DNA from 3 places in the Marinagarivorans sp. genome. Region 1 is predicted to be linked to each of the others. Evidence: predicted binding sites of a transcription regulator. Region 1 holds the regulator's gene; each other region holds the start of a gene.
The links. The regulator sigma-54, encoded in region 1, starts transcription at its own class of promoters, with help from an activator protein. The targets are predictions, from matches to a motif close to TGGCACANNNNTTGCNNT.
Positions count from the first base shown of each region.

Region 2: the regulator sigma-54 is predicted to act here: its motif matches at 2,758-2,775, upstream of fliE (flagellar hook-basal body complex protein FliE).
Region 3: the regulator sigma-54 is predicted to act here: its motif matches at 2,266-2,283, upstream of AC3A8L_RS19260 (urease accessory protein UreD).

Region 1 covers NZ_CEXWTU010000005.1:9,314-22,027, reverse strand. Annotated here, with positions in the region: gene manD (D-mannonate dehydratase ManD) at 92-1,309, shown strand; gene AC3A8L_RS01330 (mannitol dehydrogenase family protein) at 1,343-2,815, shown strand; gene uxaC (glucuronate isomerase) at 2,897-4,315, shown strand; gene yjgA (ribosome biogenesis factor YjgA) at 4,499-5,023, opposite strand; gene mgtE (magnesium transporter) at 5,070-6,428, opposite strand; gene AC3A8L_RS01310 (HPr family phosphocarrier protein) at 6,537-6,806, opposite strand; gene rapZ (RNase adapter RapZ) at 6,806-7,696, opposite strand; gene AC3A8L_RS01300 (PTS sugar transporter subunit IIA) at 7,837-8,298, opposite strand; gene AC3A8L_RS01295 (RNA polymerase factor sigma-54) at 8,334-9,866, opposite strand; gene lptB (LPS export ABC transporter ATP-binding protein) at 10,037-10,762, opposite strand; gene lptA (lipopolysaccharide transport periplasmic protein LptA) at 10,749-11,393, opposite strand; gene lptC (LPS export ABC transporter periplasmic protein LptC) at 11,377-11,967, opposite strand; gene AC3A8L_RS01275 (KdsC family phosphatase) at 11,964-12,521, opposite strand; partial or broken gene AC3A8L_RS01270 (CBS domain-containing protein) at 12,521-12,714, opposite strand, start outside.
Region 2 covers NZ_CEXWTU010000206.1:1,389-6,867, forward strand. Annotated here, with positions in the region: gene fliG (flagellar motor switch protein FliG) at 1-630, opposite strand, end outside; gene fliF (flagellar basal-body MS-ring/collar protein FliF) at 646-2,331, opposite strand; gene fliE (flagellar hook-basal body complex protein FliE) at 2,351-2,710, opposite strand; gene AC3A8L_RS17135 (hypothetical protein) at 3,095-3,388, shown strand; gene AC3A8L_RS17140 (nitrite/sulfite reductase) at 3,662-5,326, shown strand; gene AC3A8L_RS17145 (DUF934 domain-containing protein) at 5,310-5,479, shown strand, end outside.
Region 3 covers NZ_CEXWTU010000276.1:293-5,771, reverse strand. Annotated here, with positions in the region: gene AC3A8L_RS19270 (cation:proton antiporter) at 122-1,342, opposite strand; gene AC3A8L_RS19265 (esterase/lipase family protein) at 1,346-2,071, opposite strand; gene AC3A8L_RS19260 (urease accessory protein UreD) at 2,316-3,164, shown strand; gene ureA (urease subunit gamma) at 3,232-3,534, shown strand; gene AC3A8L_RS19250 (urease subunit beta) at 3,557-3,865, shown strand; gene ureC (urease subunit alpha) at 3,892-5,479, shown strand, end outside.

The DNA.
Region 1 (12,714 bases):
GAATGTTTTAAAAAATCGTTGTTTAAGGTTTCGCTATTACTATTAACAGTTGTCTCTCAACCAATACTAAATTTTGATTAGGAGTTGTACGATGAAAATCGTTGAAGCTAAAGTGATTGTTTGTTGCCCAGGTCGTAATTTTGTTACATTAAAAATCACCACCGATGAGGGTATATACGGTATTGGCGATGCGACTTTAAATGGTCGAGAAAAAGCAGTTGTGGCATTTTTGGAAGATTATCTTTGTCCTACGTTAATCGGTAAAGACCCTCAGCGTATTGAAGATATTTGGCAGTTTTTTTATCGCGGTATTTATTGGCGTCGCGGTGCAGTGAATATGACAGCCATAGCGGCGGTAGATACCGCACTGTGGGATATTAAAGCTAAGATGGCGAATATGCCTCTGTACCAATTGCTGGGTGGCCGTAGCCGTGACGGCGTGATGGTTTATGCCCATGCTAACGGTGCCGACATTAGTGAAACCTTAGAGCAAGTCCATCAGTTGTCGGAAGAGGGCTATAAAGCGATTCGCGTACAGTGTGGTGTGCCGGGTTTAGATCATGTTTATGGTGTGGGCAAAAAAGGCCCAGGCGGCGCTCGTTACGAACCTGCAGATTCTGATTTACCAGCAGAGCATATGTGGTCGACAGAAAAATACTTAAATCACGTGCCCAAGTTGTTCGAAGCAGTGCGAGATCAAATGGGAGATGACTTACATATTCTGCACGACGTACACCATCGTCTTACTCCCATTGAGGCGGCGCGGCTGGGTAAAGAAATAGAACAATATAAATTGTTCTGGATGGAAGATCCTGTGCCGGCCGAAAACCAAGAAGGTTTTAAATTAATTAGGCAGCACACAACAACGCCGATTGCCGTAGGTGAGGTATTTAGCAGTATTCACGATTGTCGTGAGTTAATACAGAATCAATTAATTGATTATATTCGCTCTACGGTTGTACACGCTGGCGGCATTACACATTTGCGCCGTATTGCCGATTTAGCCTCGCTTTACCATGTTAAAACGGGTTGTCATGGCGCTACCGATTTATCGCCCGTGTGTATGGGGGCTGCATTGCATTTCGATTATTGGGTGCCCAATTTTGGTATTCAAGAGCATATGGCGCACGCAGAGGTGACAGAGGAAGTCTTCTCTCATGCTTATGCGTTTAACGATGGCTATTTTACGCCGGGAGAAACGCCAGGGCACGGCGTCGATATCGACGAAAAGCTCGCGGCCAAATATCCATACCAGCGAAAATGCTTGCCGGTTAACCGTTTAGAGGATGGCACTTTGTGGCATTGGTGATAATTATTGTGCAATTTTTAATGAAGGCAAATTATGTCAATTAACATAGAGAGAGGGTTGAGTTTAACCCCTACGCAATACGTGGCCGCTGATTTGCCTGTGGGCATTGTACATATAGGGCTCGGTGCCTTTGTGCGCGCACACATGGCTGTGTATGTAGAAAAACTTTTAAATACAACAGAAGAGGCTTACGGGATATGCGCTGCCAATATCCGCTCAAACTCACAGATTGTAGATGAGTTAAATGACCAGCAACAACAATATACTGTGGCAGAGTATGCCGCCGACAATTCTATAATATTGCGGCAAGTCAGCTGTGTACGTGAAGTACTTTATGCGGGGCCGGGCCACGTTAGCTGCTTGTTGGAGCGCTTAAAAGATCCTGCTATTAATATTGTGAGTTTAACCGTTACTGAAAAGGGTTATTTCTTTGATGCATCCCAGCAACAGTTGAAATTAGATAGCGCAGAGGTTAAACACGATATCGCCAAACCCAAAACACCCAAAACGGCGATAGGTATTTTGGTCGCTGGATTGCGTTACTGTTATGACAACAACCAAATTCCGTTTACGGTAATGAGCTGTGACAATATGCCTCATAACGGACATTCGACGCGCAGTGCAGTACTCCAATTGGCGGCGCTGCAAGATCAGCTCCTTGCAGGTTGGATAGCGGCCAATGTAGCTTTCCCTTCAACAATGGTTGATCGAATAGTTCCTGCCACCACTCAAGAAACTGTATCGACTGTAAATTCATTGTTAGGGCAAGCTAAAGCTTCTTGGCCTGTTCCGCGGGATAGCGCCCCCATTGCTTGCGAAAGTTTTTCGCAATGGGTTATTGAAGATAACTTTACCAAAGGACGACCAGACTTTTCAAAGGTAGGTGCGGCCTTTGTTAAGGATGTCGCTCCGTGGGAAGAAATGAAACTACGGATGTTAAATGGCAGTCATTCATTAATCGCCTATCTGGGTTGTTTGGCAGGTTATAAAACGGTTGCAGAGTGTATGGCCGACGAAGCACTTGTTAAGCTGATCAAAACTTATATGCTGGAAGAGGCTGCGCCTACACTCCATATGCCTGATGGGGCTGATCTTGATGCGTATGCAAGTACTTTATTGCAGCGTTTTTCGAATGCTAGTTTACAGCATCAAACTCGGCAAATTGCCATGGATGGTTCGCAGAAGATTCCTCAGCGTTGGCTGCAGGGGGCGTGCATTAATTTGCAGGCAGGTAATTTCCCTAAAATTACGGCGCTTGGATTGGGGGCTTGGATTGTATATTTACAAGACAGCCAAGCGCAGCCAAGTTATATCATCGACGACCCTCTGGCATCTGAGTTAATACCTTTGGCGTTAGCGGCAAATACTTGTGCAGGCGTTGCAGCATTTGTTCAGCATTCGGCGCTGGCTAAATTTGAACTTATCGCCTTCCCTAATTTTATCGAGGGCATTGATCGCTCAATAAAATTATTAAGGGAAGATGTGCAGGCTATTTTTTACCACTGATATTGATTAGTGGACTTTCACAATTAATCCCTAAAGCAGCGCCATGGTGTACGCTGCTTTTTATGTTTTGGCTTGAGTGATATGACAACTTTTTTTGGTGAAAATTTTTTATTGACGAACGACGTGTCGCGTCGCCTTTATCATGATGTAGCAGTTGCTTTGCCCATTATTGATTATCATTGCCACTTGCCACCGAGTGAAATTGCTGAAGATCGTCGCTATGACAACATTGCTCAAATTTGGTTGGAAGGCGATCACTATAAATGGCGTGCACTTAGGGCGGCAGGTGTACAAGAGCGCTTGATTACTGGGGCGGCGAGTGAACGAGAAAAATATGATGCTTGGGCGGCGGTTGTGCCGCAATGCCTGGGCAACCCGTTGTATACCTGGGCGCATTTAGAGTTACGCAGGCCTTTTGGAATTACAGATACCGTTTTTGGGCCGTTTACAGCAGGTAAGGTTTGGGCTGATACGCAGGAGATGCTTAAGCAGCCGGATTTTTCAGCGCAAGGTATTATGACAAAGATGCGGGTGAAAATGGTGGGCACAACAGATGACCCCATACACAGCCTGCAGCATCACAAGCATATTTCGCAAAACCCTTTTGGTGTAAAAGTACTGCCGAGTTTTCGCCCTGATCGTGCCTATAAAATAGAATTAGACGGCTTTATGGAATACATTGCGCGTTTAGGCGAGGTTGTTAATTCGCCCATTATGCGATTTCATCAGCTCTTGGATGCACTGTCTAGTCGGTTGGATTATTTTGCGGAACACGGTTGCACGATTGCTGATCACGGTATTGAAATAATGCGTTTTTCGGAGCCCGTTAGCGAGCAAATATTAGATGCTATTTTAACGAAACGATTAAATGAAAAGTCGTTAACCGAATTAGAAGTAGCACAGTTTTTTACAGCTGTTAATGTATTTTTAGGTCAGCAGTATGCAATGCGCGGTTGGGTTTTGCAGTTGCATATGGGGGCGCAGCGAGATAATAATTCACGAGCTTTAAGCAATGTTGGGCCTAATAGTGGTTTTGATTCCATGGGGGACCATCCTATTGCTGCGCCGCTTGCCGGTTTACTGAATGCGATGGAAAAAACTGATGAACTTCCCAAAACCATTTTATATTGTATTAATCCTAGTGATAACGAAGTGCTGGCTACAATGGCGGGTAATTTTCAGGGGGCCAATATTGCGAGTAAAGTGCAGTTTGGCTCAGGCTGGTGGTTTAACGATCAAAAAGACGGCATGCAACGGCAGTTAATCCAATTATCGCAACTAGGCATGCTTAGCCATTTTGTAGGTATGCTGACGGACAGCCGCAGCTTTTTATCCTATACCCGGCACGAATATTTTCGTCGTATTTTGTGTGAGATGGTAGGCGGTTGGGTTACCGCTGGCGAAGCCCCCAATGATTGGCCGCTTCTGAGTGGCTTAATTGCCGATGTCTGCTTTCACAACGCCAACCGTTATTTTGATTTGGCGTTAGACCCGTATTAGGCGGTTCTTTAAGTACTGCAGGGGGGGGCAGCAGACAGGTCAACAGCGAATAAGGGCCGAGGAAAAAATACTTTATCCAATAATACTTGCCTCCTGCATTAGCCTAATAACGTATATCCCTATACGGAAGCAATGTCTAAAAAGGGGCTCCAGCCCCGATGCGTTACCCTACTGACCTATGTCCTAATGCGTTTGCCTCAGTGTCTCTCGCAACAACTTAAACAACTTACGCGCATTGGTTGGTGGCTTGTTATTTAATTTATCTGTTTGCGCATTTTTGCAAAATTGCCGAATTTGTTGGCGGTCGGCAAAGGGGAATTCTGTATAAAAATCAGATAGTGCATTTGCATCGTTGCTGTCGAGTAGGCGGTCGCGCCAGCCTTCAACAATGTGTAAGCGTCGCGCGTCGCCTTGCTGCTCATCTTCTATTTCTTGATAAGCGGCTTGAATCGCTTCGTGGTCTGCGGCACGCATTAGTTTGCCAATAAATTGCATGTGGCGTTTTTTGGCGCCGTTTTTGCGAATGTTACGTGTTTCGACAATCGCATCGTAAAGTGTTTCTTCGAGCGGTATGCGCGTGAGTAAATCATCTTTTAGTTCGGTGAGTGCTTCACCAAGGTCTTGTAGCGCAAGACATTCTTTTTTAATGGCCGTTTTACTGACTATATCGTCATCATAATCAGTATCGTGCTTGGGTTTATCTTGCATAACTCAAACCTATTTTTGGTGCTAGTGTTGAAAAGAGGTGCGCTAATCACGCGTAAAAGTAAGTGGCTAGGCCTAAAAAGGCGAAAAAGCCAACGACATCGGTAATGGTCGTTAATGTAACGCCGCCGGCAAGGGCGGGGTCGATGCGCATGGCCTTTAAGCCGATGGGCAATAGTGCGCCAGCTACGGCGGCAGTAATCAGGTTGATGATCATTGCGGCGGCAATAATAAACGAGATTCGCCAATCCCCAAACCATAATCCTGCAATTGCGGCCATAACCAGTGCCCATAACAGGCCGTTGATAATACCCACGCGGACTTCTCGGCTGATTAGCCACCCTAAATTGTTGCGGCTAATGTGGCCTAGGGCCATCCCGCGAATAACAACCGTGAGGGTTTGTGAGCCCGCGACACCACCCATGCTCGCGACAATCGGCATAAGTACGGCGAGGGCTACGACTTTATCAATGGTGCCTTGAAATAAGTTAATGACGCTGGACGCTAATAAGGCGGTAAGCAGGTTTATGCCTAGCCACAGGGCGCGCCGCGGTGTTGTTCTTGCTGTGGTTGCAAAGGTGTCTTCTTCTTCATCTAGGCCGGCTGCCCCCATAAATGAGTGATCAGCCGTTTCACGGATTACGTCGACCACATCATCGATGGTGATACGGCCAATAAGTTTGCCTTGCTCGTCGACTACGGGCGCGGAGACCCAATCGTTTTGTTCAAACAGCTTAGCGACATCGCTTTCATCGAGGTCGGCAGAAATCGGGTTGGCGTCTGTAACCATGACTTCGCGTACGGTGGTGTCGCCAGGCTTGGTCAGTAGCGTTGCCAGCGGTAATAACCCGAGGTACATATCTTTTTTGTTAACGACAATTAGGCTATCTGTTGAAGGCGGTAACTCATCGTGCCGGCGCAGGTAGCGTAAAACTACATCGAGCGTAAACTTGGGGCGCACGGTGATGGTGTCGGTGTTGGTTAGGCCGCCAGCAGTATTCTCGGGGTAGGCCAAAACGGCTGTTACACGATCGCGATCTTGATCACTCATGGCTTCTAAAACTTGCTGGGTGATTTGATCCGGCAGGTTTTGAAGGATGTCGACAATATCATCGGTTTCAAGACTTTCTGTGAGCTCGACCAAGTCCTCGGTATTCATCTGGGCGAGGTAAAACGCCTGAATATCTTCGGGGAGCTCTTCTATGAGTTCTGTTTGTGCGGTTTTACCAATTAATTCCCATATCACGCTACGGGTATGGGGTGGTGAAGATTCGATAACGCGCGCTAGCTGAACGGGTGTTAGCACGCGCAGGGAGTGCTTAACCTGCTTTAGCGTGCCGCTTTGGAGTAGGTTGTGAATATGGCCGAAATGTTTTTCGGTACTTGAATGGCTATTGCTCTTAGGCATTGACTACAGCTCGATGGTCACGGCATGGCTACGCAAAAGTAGACTGGCAGGCGATGCCTTTATTGGCGACGCTCTTTTTAATCCTCGTTTCTTAAATGCTTTTTTGGGTTATTCATCCTCGTCAAAACGGTTGTTAATTAGTGCTACAACCGAGTTTACGGCTGTGTCGGCATCATTGCCATCAGCCGCTACAGTAATCTCTGTGCCTTTGCAGGCGGCTAATAACATTAGCGACATAATGCTTTTGGCGTCAATGGCTTTGCCGTTACAGCTGACGGTGACTTTGCTGCCAAATTGATTGGCTGTATTGGCGAGTTTGCTGGCGGCCCTTGCGTGCAGGCCTAATTTATTACAGATAGTTGTTGTTTGTTCGCTCATTATTTGGCCACCAAGTGCGCAATGGGTTGGGCTTGCCCGGTTAGTTGGCGGTGGCGAACCTGTACATTACCATAGGTGTTTTTAAACACATTGGTGAGGTGCTCAGTCAAAAAAACAGAGCGGTGCATACCGCCTGTACAGCCGATGGCCACAGTGAGGTAGCTGCGGTTATTGGCCTGGAAGGAGGGTAGCCACTTGGATAAAAAGGCTGCAATGTCGTCGGCCATCGCCATGACTTCAGGTTGCTCGGCAAGGAACGTTTGTACGGGTTCATCTAGCCCGGTGAAACCGCGCAGCTCGGGTTTCCAAAAGGGGTTCGGTAGGCAGCGCACATCAAAAACAAAGTCGGCGTCTACGGGCATGCCGTACTTAAAGCCAAACGATTCAAAGCTCAGGGCGGCACTTTTGCTATCTTCGCCGACCACTTTCTTGCGAATAACGCTGCGTAGTTCGTGCAGGGTTAGGGTGCTGGTATCGAGTGTGATATCGGCTAATGCAGCAACGGGCTCTAAAATGGCGCGTTCACTATTAATCGCTTGCTGTAAGCCGGTTTTGTCATTGGATAATGGGTGTTTACGGCGTGTTTCGCTAAAGCGTTTGAGTAAAATTGTATTACTGGCGTCTAAAAATATGGTTGTGAACTGTGAGGCTTCGAGTTGGCAGGCTTCGATAATACTGGGGTATCGGCTTAAGTCTCCGCCAATATTGCGGGCATCAATCCCAACAGCTAAAAGTAATTTTCCGCTATCGGCGTTTTTCATTTGCGTGATCAGTGCGGGAAGTAAGCTGACGGGGAGATTATCAATGCAGGTGTAGCCGCAGTCTTCGAGTAACTGCAGCGCTGTTGATTTGCCTGAGCCCGAACGCCCGCTAACAACAACAAATTGCATGGTAATCTCCTAATGTAAAGACGCTAAAAATGAATGTTGATACTGCAGTTCTGAATTATTGTATTGTGAGTCTGCAGTGTAGGGTTTTATTACGACCGTTATATTGCAAACGTCGTATTGCAACGGGTTTTCTTTTGGCCTTAACTTTCTTTAAATGGCACAAGCGCAGCTGTGAAAAGTGCATTGTTGCTGTCTGCTTTACGTAAGGCTTCAGCGTAACCTTTGCCTTGTAGTGCCTCTGCTAATGCGGCTAAATTTTGTAAATGATCATTGTCAGCATCTTCAGGAACGAGCATTGCAAATATTAAGTCGACAGGTGTGTTGTCTATTGAATCAAAATCAATAGGGTTTTGCAGTGTCATTACTGCGCAAACGGAAACGCCCCCTGTTGCAAATCGGCAGTGAGGGATGGCAATACCTTCACCAATACCTGTTGAGCCGAGTCTTTCTCGGGTTATCAATTGCTGAAATAAATCATTGGCGTTTAGTGAAGGTACGCTACTGGTGATTAAATCGGCCAGCGTTTCAAGTGCGCGCTTCTTACTGGTGCATTCGGTGCCGCATAATACGCGGTTAGCCGATAGCATTTTTTCTAGTGGCATAGGTAACTCAGCCTTATCGTATTAAAAGCCAACTATTATACTAGTTGCTTGCGCTCATTCGAGGGTGGAATTTGTAATGACTCGCGGTATTTTGCAATCGTCCGGCGAGCAACCATGATGCCTTGATCGGCCAGTAATTCTGTAATTTTAGAGTCGCTAAGGGGTTTTCTTGTGTTTTCCGCGGCAATCAATTTTTTGATGATGGCGCGAATAGCCGTGGAAGAGCATTCACCACCAGATTCTGTTGCTACATGGCTTGAGAAAAAGTATTTCAGCTCAAAAATACCCTGTGGGGTGTGCATGTATTTTTGGGTGGTGACGCGAGAAATAGTGGATTCGTGCATTTCTACCATTTCAGCGACATCGTGTAAAACCATGGGCTTCATGCCTTCAGCGCCATGTTCCAGAAACCCTTGCTGACGTTCGACAATGCACGTCGCAACTTTTAAGAGTGTCTCATTACGGCTTTGTAGGCTTTTTAGAAACCAGCGAGCTTCTTGCAAGTTATCTTTTAAATAGGTGTTGTCAGTGCTGCTGTCGGCACGTTTTACTAAGGATGCGTAATCCGAATTAATTTTTAATTTGGGTGCAATGTCGGGGTTAAGCTGAACTTGCCAGCGATTCTTAACTTTGCTGACAAACACATCCGGTACAACATATTCTGTACTGGAGTCGTTGATGAAGTCGCCGGGCTTTGGGTTTAGGCTTTGAATCAGCGCAATGGCGGATTGAAGCTCGGGTTCTTTGACCTTGAGCTTGCGCATTAATTGTTTGAAGTCGCGACTGCCGAGTAGCGGAAGGTAGTCGGCGACTAAAGCTTTAGCCGTAGCAAAACCAGGCGTCGATTCAGGCAACTGCAGCAATTGTAAATACAGGCACTCGCTGATATTTCGGCTGGCAACGCCCGGCGGGTCGAACTGTTGAACGCGGCGAAGCACGGCGGCGACTTCGTCTTCCTCTAGATCCGGAAATATTTTTTGCATACCTTCAAAAATATCGTCCATCGTTTGGCTTAACATGCCTGAAGGCTCTACGGCATCAATAACCGCCGTGGCGATTTCACGATCGGTATCGCTCATGGGGGTGAGATTAAGTTGCCACATTAAGTGATCTTGTAGGGTTTCGGCGCTGGCATTGCGCGAGTCGTAGTCGAAATCTTCATTTTCGGGACGGGATAACCCGCTACCACTGGGGCCACTTTGGTAGAGGTCATCCCAGCTGGTATCTACGGCTAAGTCGGTAGGGATGTTTTCGCTCCAGTCATCGCTGGCTGTTGCCTCGTTGGCCTCGTTGGTGTTCTCGGGGCTTACTTCAGCGGCTTTTATGGGAGTTTCAACGTCTGCGGGTAATTCTGACTGGGCATTACTTGCCTGCTCGCCATCGACCCCTTTACTTCCCTCACTGGCGCCACTGTCTTCTGTGACTTCCAACATCGGGTTGTTTTCAAGGGCTTCTTGAATTTCGTTTTGCAGATCGAGTGTCGAAAGTTGCAATAGACGTATCGCCTGTTGCAGCTGAGGCGTCATGGTCAGCTGAGTGCCGAGTTTGAGTTGCAAAGATTGCTTCATCGAAGAGTAAATCCATCAAGTTTTTTGCGCTGCACACATTGAGAGCGTCTTAATGTGATTGTAGTCATCCCAGCGATGTACTGCAATGACCAGTAAAAGCAAACTTCAGGCCATATCTAAAAAATCTAACGGTTGCGTGCTAGCGCTCAAATCGTCTAATAGATCGTAAGTTAGAGCTTGAAGTCTTGCCCAAGGTAGACTTCTTTAACTTTCTCGTTTTCTAATACGGTGTTTGGCGACCCTGAAGCAATAATGTGGCCTTCGCCCACAATGTAGGCCTGTTCGCAAATATCCAGGGTTTCGCGCACATTGTGGTCGGTAATCAGCACGCCTATACCGCGATCACGGAGGTGCGACACAATCTGTTTAATGTCGGAAACTGAAATGGGGTCTACGCCGGCGAAAGGTTCATCAAGCAGGATGAATTTGGGATCAGCTGCTAAGGAGCGGGCAATTTCAACCCGGCGGCGCTCACCGCCGGATAAGGCCATGCCCAGACTATCTTTGATGTGCTCGATATGAAATTCTTGTAAAAGCTTATTGGCTTCGCTAATGCGGTCTTTGCGTTTGAGGTCTTTGCGGGTTTCTAAGATGGCCAGCAGGTTCTCTGTAACGGTTAACTTCCTGAAGACAGAGGCCTCTTGGGGGAGGTAGCCCAGCCCGAGTCTTGCGCGTTCGTGCATGGGTTTACGACTGACATCTTTCCCATCGATAAAAACTTGCCCATGGTCAGCGCGGACTATACCGGCAATCATGTAAAAGCATGTTGTTTTACCGGCGCCATTAGGCCCGAGTAATCCCACAATTTGATGGGTGTTTACACTCATGGATACGTCTAAAACAATTTTCCGCGCACCGTAGCTTTTGGCGAGGTTTTTTGCCTCAAGAGTGGCCATTGTCAATTCCTGTTACTGCGGTTTGATCTTCGGGCGTTGTTGGTACGTCTATATTACTATCGACTTGTGCAGGCTCTGTGCTGAATGTGTCATCTGGAGAGCCTTCTTCTTTTGAGGGGCTGTCGGGTACTTCGCTGCGCAATGCCTTAGGAGGAATTACCATGCGTACGCGGCCACTCTCTTTGTTGTTGCTGTCGGCTTTAACAACGGATTTTCGCACATCGTACTCAATTGTTGTGCCGGACAAGCTGGTGCCTTCTTGTTGAAGTGATGCACCTTCGAGTAAACGCAGCGTTTCTTGATCGATGCGGTATTCGAGGATGTTGGCTTTAGCAACGACTTTGCCGGCTTTATCGCTGGGCTGTTGTTGATAGGCCGCAGGCTTACCTTTTGCAATTATTTTCGTGACTTTGTCTTTGGTGTTATAGATAACAATTTCGTCGGCGTTGATGCGCATGGAGCCTTGCGCCATTTCTACTTTTCCGGAGTAGGTTGTGGTGCCGGCTATCTCATCACGTTCTGCGCTATCGGCGTCGATGGTGATCGGTTGGCTGCGATCACTTTGCAGTGCGATGGCGTTGGCGCAGGTGCATAGCAAAGCTGCTGCGACAATTCTACTGAATAGGTTCATGTTGTCCTCGCACGTTGGCTAGTAACTTGATGCGTTGTGAAATCATATCAACTTCGAGTCCGTCGGCATTAATGGTGCCGTTAGCGCTTTCGATGTGAACGTGAGCATCAGTACTGATGCGTTTTTGGTGAGGGAATATATCGATACTTTCGGTGCTGAGCTTTGTGGTGATTGTCGTATCATTGTTATCGGTTTGCCAGACTTCTACGTCATCCCATAGCGTTAATTTTTCGCCGTGGGCCATAATTTTCCCTTGCTTGGCGGTGACAAACCAAGGGTTTGGTTCGCCATATAGTGTCAGTTTAGGGGCAGTAATAAGCATGTAATCTTCGTCGGAGGTGCTTTGTGTATCGGCGCGAAAATGCTTGAGCGTCACGGCATCAAACTCATAGCTGAGTTTACCGGTTTCATCAAAATGACTGGTGCGAGCGTCATGCAATACGGCATACGGAAAACGCTCGAAAGGAGATTCTACCTTTGCGAGGGGATTAAGGAGCTCTGGGCGGCTATCCCACAGCAAAACAACGGTCATTGTAATCACGCAAATCAGTGAAATGTAAACCCAGTTTTTCACTCGCCGGAACCTGTATAGAAATCGATAACGGTTTGATACTTGTCTTGTGCGATTAATAGCGCATCACAAGCCTCGCGTACGGCGCCCATACCTCCTTGGCGACTACTCCTCCAGTGTGAGCGGCTCAGTACTTCGGGGTGTCCGTTGGGCACCGTGAGCGCAAGCCCGACTTGGGTCATTATGAGTAGGTCGGGGAGATCATCGCCCATGTGGGCGATTTCTTCTAGGCTCGGTGGTACTGGCATGCTGGCGAGTAATTCTTGTAAGGCGACCATTTTATCTTCACGCCCTTGAGCTAACAGTGTGATGCCTAAATCTGCGCAGCGCTTCGCCACAATATGGCTATTTCGGCCGGTAATAACAGCCACGTTCATGCCTGCGCGCAAGAGTAATCGTATGCCTTGTCCGTCGAGGGTGCTGAAGCTTTTGAGTTCTTCACCTGATTCGCTAAAGGTGATGCGGCCATCACTTAATACGCCATCGACATCAAGCACCAATAAAGTAATTTTTTTGGCGCGTGTTAACGCTGCATTGTTAAAAGTATTGTTTGTCATTACACCAAGCCTGCGCGTAGTAAGTCGTGAAGGTGTAGGACACCGAGAATGTGATTTTTATCATCCGCGACGACAAGTGTTGTGATTTTTCGCGCTTCCATGGTTTCAAGTGCTTGAATGGCGAGTGTGTCGGCTGCGGTAGTGAGTGGTTTTCGGGTCATTATCTCGCCAATGCAGGCGTTGCTAATATTGG
Region 2 (5,479 bases), on a different contig from region 1:
TGCGGCCGTTTTGTAGCCACCAATATCTTTCGTTTGCGAGCCGGCATTACCAGAGAATTGCTTCTCGAGGATATCGTTAAGCTCCTGCAGCGCACTGGGCTGCACGGTATCCAATGAAGCGACGCGCATCATTACATCTAGCCGAACCTTTTCAGGAAAATACGCCAATATTTCGGCCGACTGATCGGCATCCAAATACGCCATAACAATGGCTTGAATTTGCGGATGCTCGTTGCGAATAATATCGGCAATAGAGCGCGCCTCCATCCACTTGAGCGTATCTAAACCCGTGGTATTACCGCCCATTAAAATACGGTCAATTAACCCGCTCGCTTTATCCGAACCCAGCGCCGTCACCAGCATATTGCGGATGTACACATCTGAGCCCATCCCCAAACCTGTTTGCGTTCGCACCTCATCCATAAAGTTCGCAATAACAACCTCTACCTCATATTGCTGCACGTTTTTTAGCTGGCTCATGGCCGTCCCTAAACGCTGAACCTCTTTAGGCCCCATATGCTTCAGGACTTCCGCTGCGGTCGTCTCACCCAGCGACATTAATAAAATAGCCGCCTGATCCAGTTTCGGCAGATTAACTTTTTTGGCCTCTTCTGGCGCTTTAGGTGGCATTATTAATCCTCGGCATTATTCTTCGTTAATCCAGCGTTTAATCACCTGAGCAACCCGACCAGGATCTTCTGCCACCAACCCCTTCACAGAATTAAGTTGTTGCTCATAGCTTTCTTCTGGGCTTGGCAACGCCATCGCATCACCACCTGTCAGCGTGACCGTTTCATCACTCAGCGAATCAAAAGAATCGACACCCGCCGCCTGCAGTGCGGCCAACTCTTTAGCCTCATCATCGGCTCGCGCCTTCAAACCCGACTGTGCCAAACTTTTCAGCACAGGGCGTAATAGGCCAATAATAAGAAGGCCGATAATAAAGACTCCGGCCAATTGTTTAGCGAGCGTTTTGAACCACGCGGTTTGATACCATTGAATGGAGTAATCCATGGCATCCATACCGGCCACAAAAGACTCATTCAGAATATTGACGCTATCCCCCCGCGCCGCCGAAAATCCCACCGCATCGCGCACTAAAATCGCAACACGCTCTAACTCGTCCTCGGTCCATCGCGTACGCACCAGCTCACCGGTTTCGGGGTTTGGTTGCATTTTGTCATCAATCACTACCGCCACCGACAATCGACGCACGCGACCTTTTTCGTGTTTGGTATAGCTCACCGTACGATCGAGTTCGTAATTTCGCACTGCTTGTTTACGGGAATTTGACGGACTAGCCGCGCCACCACCATCTTTACCGTTAGCCACTTCCGGTGCCGTACCGCCATCCGGCGGCTGATTGGTTAGCGCACCAGGAATCCCCATTGGCCCGCCAGCACCTTTGCGTACCTCCTCTACCGTTTGCTCGCTGCGTATAGCCGGTAAATCGGGGTTGAACGATTCCTCGGCCTGCTCAATTTCTGTAAAATCTAAATCTGCCGCTATCTCAGTTTTAAAATTACCATCACCAATAATCGGGGTTAGCAACCTGCGCACGCGCAAAATAATATCGTTCTCAACTTTTTTGGTGTAATCCAAATGCTGAGCAGCAATAACAAGCCTTTCGTCCTCCACCCCAACAGATAACAAGTTCCCCTTTTGATCTACAACCGTGACATTTTCGATTTTCAATTCAGGAATACTTGAAGCGACTAGATTGGCAATACCCTGCACCTGACGATTTTCAATGTTGCGACCGGGGAATAGATCTAAAAATACGGATGCCGATGGCTCACGGCCATCGCGAACAAAAACAGAAGCCTTAGGAATAGCCAAATGGACTCTTGCGCCGCGAATAGAGTTAATACTGGAGATGGTGCGAGAAAGCTCGCCTTCAAGGCTTCGTTTATAGCGTGCAGACTCCATAAACTGACTGGTACCAAGAGGTTGCTCTTGATCCAACAATTCAAAACCCACAGATTGATTACCGGGAATACCGCGCTCGGCCAACTTTAAACGCGCCTGATGAATCTTATCGGCCGAGACCAATAACGTGCCGGTTTTAGGGTCGACCTTATAAGCGATCTCATTAAAATCCAGCACCTCACCAACTTCGCTGCTATCCAGTCGATCTAAGCTACCGTACAAAGGCTTGTAATCATCACCTTGCGTCCACAGCACAACAGCAAAACCAATGGCCACGCTGGCGGCAATGCCCACCATCAAACCAGCCTGTCGCACTAAATTAAGATTATTAAAACCCTCAATTAAATCGCTTTTAACGCCGCTGGATTTAACTTGTACTGTCTCGCCGGTTGCCGTTGCCATTTAACGCTACCTCACACCATTAAATTGGCATATTCATGACGTCTTTATAAGCCTCTACGAGCTTATTTCGGACTTGGGTCGCTGCCTGAAAAGCGACACTGGATTTTTGCGAGGCGATCATGACATCACTGATATTCACGTTCGGATCCCCTTGTATATAAGCCTTAGAAGCCGCACCGGATTCCTTCTGAATACTATTCACCTTATTAATGGCTTGACTGAACACATCGCCGAATTCCACACGGTTTTTATTCTCGACAGGGTTAACACCACCCTGCCGAATACCATTAACACCCTCCATGCCGCCGAAAGCTTGCGTTTGCGATTTAATGGAGCGCATTTCGGTCAATAAACGATTAATGTCAACACGGTCAGTCATGGTTCTACCCTGCCAAAGGTTTGGCGTTTTTACCCTTACTACACACAACAGCACAAAGCAGGCCAGAAACTAATCACACACAAAACCCAATGGCCACCGCAATGACTTTTCCGCTCAAAGCCACCCCCCTCACATCTAGTAATCCAAGACTGTTACCTAGATTCACGCGAACAATCATCCCAACCAATTCGACGGCCCCCAACCCAAGCAAAAAAAGAAGACAATAATGTATGCAGTAACACTCAATGGCGCCTTAATAATCAAAAAGACTAAAAAAAGGTAAAAAAAGACAAGTTAAATCTAAGATGTTTCTTTTATACACACTTTAGAGTTGTTAGAATGCCGACCGAGCAGTAACGTCCTTATACACCTTTGGGTACCAGCATGAAAAAGACTCTTCCCTCCTTATATTTCGCTTTGTGCGCTAGCCCTTTGGCAATGATTGCCAATGCCGGCACAAACGATAATGCCAACCAAAGCATGGAGCTTGCAGAGGCCTTTAACGTGATTCAAGAATATCGCGAGCTACGCGAATCTTGTGCTATCGGCACCTACGAGCAGCGCCGCCGCTGTATTGGTGAATTAAGTGACGCCAACACTCAATACCGCGCAGCAAAAGACGTTATCGCAAATAACAAACTTTCTAGCAATGACAACACATTGGCCAGCTACAACTAAAAGCGGCCCTCTACGATGCCTCTCATTGGCCACTTACCCCAAGCTAAAGGCGGTATAGGTCACTCGCGGGGGCCACTATTTTACTGTATGCTTCGTATCCGCTTACGCGCTAGGTTAAACAACCTCTTTAGCCGGCGACGCTTTTAGACTACAAGCCGTTCCGCTAAATGGTTTACCCACCTATAAATGCAACTTGCTTAGGACTCCCCCAAGCATACCCAGCAGCGCCAAGCTTCCCCCTATCGACAGACCCGGAAAAGGTAACCAAACCCCATGTACGTTTACGACGAACATGATCGACAGCTGATCTTAGAGCGCGTGGCGCAATTTCGAGGCCAAACCGAGCGCTTCCTAGAGGGCACACTGCCCCCCGAGCAATTCTTACCGTTGCGCTTGCAAAACGGCCTTTACGTTCAACGCCTGGCCCCCATGCTGCGCATTGCGGTGCCTTACGGCCTTCTCAATAGCAGGCAATTACGTAAACTTGCTCACATCAGCCGTCACTACGACAAAGGCTATGTGCATATAACCACGAGCCAAAACATCCAGCTCAACTGGCCACTCCTCGAGGAAGTTCCCAACATCCTAGAAGAGCTTGCTTCCGTTGAGATGCACGCAGTACAAACCAGCGGCAACTGTATTCGCAACACCACCACCGATCATTTCGCCGGTATTGCCCCTGATGAGCTGATCGATCCGCGCCCGTATTGCGAAATTATCCGCCAGTGGTCAACATTTCATCCAGAATACGCCTTCCTGCCAAGGAAATTTAAAATCGCAGTTTCTGGCACCGAAGAAGATCGCGCAGCCATTCGCTTTCATGATATTGGACTGCAATTAGTTCAAAATAGCGAAGGCGAAACAGGCTTTACAGTCCTAGTCGGCGGTGGCCTTGGCCGAACACCCGTCATCGGAAAAGTCATTCGCGAATTTCTGCCCGAACACGATCTACTGACCTACCTCGAAGCCATATTAAGGGTGTACAACCTAAACGGCCGCCGAGACAACAAATACAAAGCGCGCATTAAAATTCTTGTTAACGCCATGGGCGTAGAGGCCTTCGCACAAGCTGTTGAGGACTCTTGGAAAAAACTGCAAGACAGCCCAACACGCTTAACCGACAAAGAAATTAAGCGCGCAAAAAGCTTTTTCACCGAGCCCGACTACGCCCAACTTGACGACATCGCCGAAACTGCCGAGATAAACAAGCTGCGATCAGAAAACGCAGCCTTTGGCCACTGGCTTAGCCACAATGTTCACGGTCACCGCATTCCTGGCTATCGCGCCATAACGCTATCGCTTAAACCTACAGGCATTGCGCCCGGCGACATCACAGACTCACAACTGGATGCCATCGCAAACCTTGCCGATGAATATTCGCTTGGCGAGATTCGAGCAACCCACCTTCAAAACATGGTGCTCGGCGACGTTAGAGCCAGCAAGCTGTTCGAAATTTGGCAAAAACTTTGCGACAACGGCTTTGCCACACCCAACGTAGGCACACTGACAGATATGATCTGCTGCCCCGGTGGTGACTTTTGCTCACTTGCCAACGCGAAATCCATTCCTGTTGCCGAAGCCTTGCAGCGTGAATTTGACGACCTCGACTACCTTTACGATCTAGGCCCGCTCGACCTGAACATCTCAGGCTGCATGAATGCCTGCGGGCACCACCACATCGGGCACATCGGCATTTTAGGCGTTGATAAAAAAGGCGAGGAGTTCTACCAAGTTCAACTCGGCGGAAGCTCTAAAAATAACGCAGCGCTAGGGAAAGTGCTTGGCCCGGCATTTTCTAGAGCCGAAGTAACCAACGTAGTGAAAACGGTACTCAACACTTACGTCGAGCAACGCAAAAGCGAAGAAACTTTCCTAGAAACCTACAACCGCCTAGGTTTAGCCCCCTTTAAGGAGCGCGTATATGCCAAAGCTAATTAAAAATGACGCCGTCCAAGAGAACTCATGGAAAACCATTGCTGATCAAAACGCGCTCAACAATACGGACCTCTCTAGCGGCAACTATCTAGTACCGCTAGAACAATGGATCAGCACTCCCGAGCTGCAAACACCCAGCATTGGCATATGGCTGAA
Region 3 (5,479 bases), on a different contig from region 1:
CTAGAAAAATTGCTTTTTAGCATGTGAATATTTCATGCGTTTGCCCTGGGGCTACGCCAACTAGCGGCCTAGACCTATCGCAGTCCCTTCGTTTAATTGAATAAACTATTATGCCTCGTCACTAAGTTTTAGATTTTAGGCGGGCGGGTGTTTTGGTTGCCGCTGGCTTAAAGCGCTTAGACCATGGAAAGGCGGTTATTCCATGCAGTGTTACACTTAAAATAACGGTAATTGTGGCGGTGTTGATTATAGTGGCGCTGTGCTCTAGGTCGCTTTGCATTAGCATAATAATGAATACAATACTGGCGAGCCCGCGGGGGCCAAACCACCCTACAAAGAGTTTTTTCTCGGTTGATAAGGGGGTGCCGGTAAGGCTAATAAAGACCGGTAACATACGAATAACCGTTAAGCTTAAGGCGGCATAAAGTAGTTCTTGCCAGACAACGTCCCTAACGATGTCTACCATTAAGGTTCCAAATAAAAGCCATGTTAGCAGCGAAAATATTTCACCATTAATTTCGGACTCTGCGAGTTCTTCGTTGTAAGCACCGTGCAGTTTCTCGCCAAAAAATAATCCACCACAAAAAGCCGCAATAAAACCGCTGCCGCCTAAATACTGCGCTAGTCCAAAAGTCATTACAGCAAGGGATATGGTGGGGACGAGTATCCAGCGTTTGGATATCCAGCGGGCTTTTATCGCGTGCCGGCACAGCAGCCAGCCTGCGGCACTCATGCAAACACCCACAACAAAACCAATTCCAACTTCTTTAACAATAGTAACCAGTAGAAAGTGGCCTAAGGATTGATCGGGCCCAGTCCCTTGTGCTAACGCCAAAAAGACTAATAAAAAAGGAACGCAAATACCATCGTTCAGGCCGCTCTCGGCATTAAGTCCACGACGAATTACTTGGGGTACTGCGTGGTTTTTTATGACGGCTAAACCCAAAGCTGCGTCGGTAGGGGCGAGAATAATACTGAGTAATACGGCGTGCACCCATGTGAATTCAGGAAATATTAAAACCGCGATTAAAGCCCCAAGGGCTAAAGTCATAGGGAGGCCGGCCAGTAGGGTTCTTGTTGGCACTAGCGGGTGCTTGCTTAGGGGTTTTAAACCGATGCTTGCGGCATCGTTAAATAACACGATAGCGAGGGTTATTTCGGCGAGTGTTTTAATGACTTCTATATCGGCATTGAACGAAAAAATACCGAAAACATTAGGTCCAAAAAAATACCCAATCGCCATAAAAATTAAAGGCCCACTGATCCATGAGCGCTCGATTAAACCGGCGATACAGCCAAAAATAAGCGTGCATCCTGCAATAAATGCTATATCGAGATACATTGTTTAATCCGTTGTTGGGTTGTTGTTGTTGTTGTTGCGATCAAATTTACCGTATTGCAAAAAATGGTTTACTTGCTGAATAACCGCCTTGTTTTTCATCATGAATGGGTGTGTGACATGCAGCGTTATATGGTCTTTCATGCTGTTAAGTTTAGTGCGCTCAACTGCGACTTTGCCATCATCGGGGCCTGGAATAATGGCCGATAAAATAAGGTTGATAGAGCGATCCCCCGCAATAATACCGACCTCCGCAGTGATTTCACCCAGCATCAACGGGATGCTATTAGCGCTTGTTCCCAATTGTTTGCCTGCCGGACCATTAAGCCACTCAAGGCTAGGCCAGTGATCAAGGGTGTCTATGACTTCGCTGCCTTGATTCGGTGGCCCAAGCATTACGATACGACCCAGCTGTGAAATAGTGTGATGAGCTAAATATTGGCGAATAATGATGCCACCCATAGAATGAGTAACAAAGTGCACGGTTGTATCGCTGCACTGTAGCAGTGCGGGCTCAATAGCGATAACGGCCAATGCTTCTATCGGATGCTCTCTTGAAGGGTAGTCAACATTGATGACTTGATAGTGTTGCGCAAGGTTGGTCTCGAGTTTATTCATTGCATGACTACTGCGTGCAAGCCCATGTAAAAGAATAACGCAATCAGCGTGGGCCGCGACCGACAAGCCTACCGAGCTTAATAGTGTGAGTATATAAACCCAGAGTTTTCTCATGGTCGCTGCCTGTCTTTTGAGTTTGGGTGATGGATCCCTAACATAATCTAGTCCGTTGAATACTACTAGTGATGTAAGGGGGCTCGATATTTAGGAGTGTCTTAAAATGGTGCGCGATACGGCACTGTAATTCTATTTGTGCATTATTGGTGCGCTAACTTTACTTCTATGCCCAAAGCATCGCGATTCATGACTGGTACAAATCTTGATTAGATAGGTGTTAACTTTTGTTAATCGGAACGTTATGACTGCGCAAAAAATGCCTTTACCTCGATCTTGGCAAGCTCGTTTGGCGCTGGATTTTGCGCTAAGAGGCGAGAAGACTCGAATTGTGGGTAATACTCACTTCGGTCCACTGCGTGTCCTTAAACCGTTCTACCCAGAGCCTACATGCTGCCACACGTATTTAATTCATCCGCCCGGTGGTTTGGTGCTAGGGGATGAGCTGCGCATAGAGGCCAGGGTACATAGTGGTGCGCACGCGTTAATAACAACGCCATCGGCCGGTAAAGTTTACGGTGTGGATAATGCTATAGAAGAGCAACGACAAACCGTTGAATTATCGGTTGAAGACGGTGCGTGCTTAGAATGGCTGCCGCAAGAAACCATTGTTTTTAGTGGTGCGAATACACAGTTGCATACGGAAGCCAACTTAACGGCTGGCGGCAAATTGGCGTTATGGGATGTGGTGTGTTTTGGCCGGCCCGCTAGCCATCTAGCGTTTGATACTGGGCATTGTTTGCAATCGATTCGAATTACCCGCGATGGCATTCCATTGTTATTTGAACGCAATGTTGTTGATGGCGATAGCGCACTGCAAAAAAGTGTGTGGGGTCTTGGCGGTGCAAATAGCATGGGGACTTTTGTGCTAACGCTAGCGACAACGCGTGAGCAGCGGCAAGCCTTGATGGATACGCTACAGCAACAATTTGAAGGCCGCTGGGGTATTACGCAAAAAGGCGAACTGTGTATTGCGCGTTATTTAGGCGATTCGGCAAGTCAATGCCGCTTAGGCTTTGAGTATTTGTGGCATGCGTTACGCGGCGAACTTATCGGTAAAAAAGCAATTTCACCGCGAATTTGGGCAACGTAAAAATAGCAGGCTAAAGCAGCCATTCAATTTATTACATTTTAAAAGACTTATTATTTAGAGGCCTCCAATGGAGCTTACCCCAAGAGAAAAAGACAAATTATTGTTATTCAGCGCTGCGCAGTTGGCTGAAAGACGTAAAGCGCGTGGCCTAAAGCTAAATTATCCCGAAGCCGTTGCTTTAATTAGCTTTGAGATTATGGAAGGCGCGCGTGACGGTAGAACGGTTGCCGAATTAATGTCTTTTGGCCGAACGTTATTAACGGTGGATGATGTTATGGAGGGTATTGAGCATATGGTTCAGGAGGTGCAGGTGGAAGCGACATTCCCCGACGGTACCAAATTAGTCACTGTCCATAACCCAATAGTTTAGCCCCAGCAAACGGAGCAAAGATATGATTCCTGGTGAGTATAAAATAGCTGACGGGGTAATTCCGTTAAATGAAGGGCGTGTTGTTATTAGTCTATCCGTTGCCAATACTGGCGACCGTCCTGTTCAGGTGGGTAGCCATTATCATTTTTATGAAGCTAATCCCGCGCTGATTTTTGATCGTGAAAAAACAAAAGGTTATCGTTTGAATATTGCGGCGGGTACTGCTGTGCGGTTTGAACCCGGCCAAGACCGCACCATAGAGCTAGTGGCTTTAGCGGGGCGGCGAAAAGTGTATGGTTTTCGTGGCGACATTATGGGGGATTTAACATGAGTGATAAAAAAACCTCTTCGCAGACTATGGATAAACGCGCCTACGCTGAAATGTTTGGCCCAACCGTTGGCGATAAAGTGCGTTTAGCGGATACAGAACTTTGGATTCAGGTCGAAAAAGATCACACTATTTATGGCGAAGAAGTTAAATTTGGTGGCGGTAAAGTGATTCGTGATGGCATGGGGCAAAGCCAAGCGAGCTGCTATGATACGCCCGATACGGTGATTACTAATGCTCTAATTTTAGATCATTGGGGAATAGTTAAAGCCGATATCGGGATTAAAAATGGTCGTATTGCTGCGATAGGTAAGGCCGGCAACCCGGATATTCAGCCGGGTATTACTATTGAGGTTGGCCCCGGTACAGAGGTGATTGCCGGCGAAGGTAATATTGTAACGGCTGGTGGTATTGATGCGCATATTCACTTTATTTGCCCGCAGCAAATAGAAGAAGCCTTAGTGAGCGGTATAACCACAATGATTGGTGGCGGTACTGGCCCTGCGACGGGAACGAATGCGACAACCTGCACACCCGGACCTTGGCATATTGGGAAAATGCTGCAAGCAGCAGAATCATTCCCGATGAATTTAGGCTTTTTAGGTAAGGGTAATGCAAGCTTGCCCGAAGCCTTGGAAGAACAAGTTAAAGCCGGTGTTATTGGGCTTAAATTGCACGAAGACTGGGGCACCACGCCAGCTTCTATCGACTGCTGTTTAAGTGTGGCTGAAAAATATGATTTACAGGTAGCGATTCACACCGATACGCTTAATGAGTCGGGCTTTGTGGAAGACACTATCGCAGCCTTTAAAGGCCGCACTATTCATACTTACCATACCGAAGGTGCGGGTGGTGGCCATGCTCCCGACATTATTAAAGCCTGTGGTTTGGATAATGTTTTACCCTCCTCAACAAACCCTACACGGCCTTACACAATTAATACCGTCGACGAGCATCTCGATATGTTAATGGTGTGCCACCACCTTGATCCCAGCATTCCTGAAGATGTGGCTTTTGCCGATTCACGCATTCGCAAAGAAACCATTGCTGCCGAAGATATACTGCATGATTTAGGCGCTTTTTCGATGATCTCTTCCGATTCGCAAGCAATGGGACGCGTTGGTGAGGTGGTAACACGCACCTGGCAAACCGCACATAAAATGCGCGTACAGCGCGGCCCTTTACCCGAAGATATGGTCGATGGTAAAGATGCCGGACACGATAATTTTCGTGCGAAACGTTACATCGCTAAATACACGATAAACCCCGCTATTGCCCACGGTATTAGCCATGAGGTGGGTTCGATTGAAGTTGGCAAACTCGCCGATTTGGTTTTATGGAAACCGGCATTTTTTGGTACAAAGCCTTCTTTAATTATTAAAGGCGGTTCCATTGCGATGGCGCCAATGGGCGACCCTAATGCTTCAATCCCTACTCCGCAGCCTGTGCACTACCGCCCAATGTTTGGTGCATATGGTAAAGCGTGTATTCAAACATCGGTAACGTTTGTATCGCAAGCGGGTATAGCTGCGGGTATTGCTAAAACCTTTGGTTTAGAGCGGCCCTTAAGCGCCGTGAAAAATTGCCGTAACATTAAAAAGTCCGATATGGTTTTAA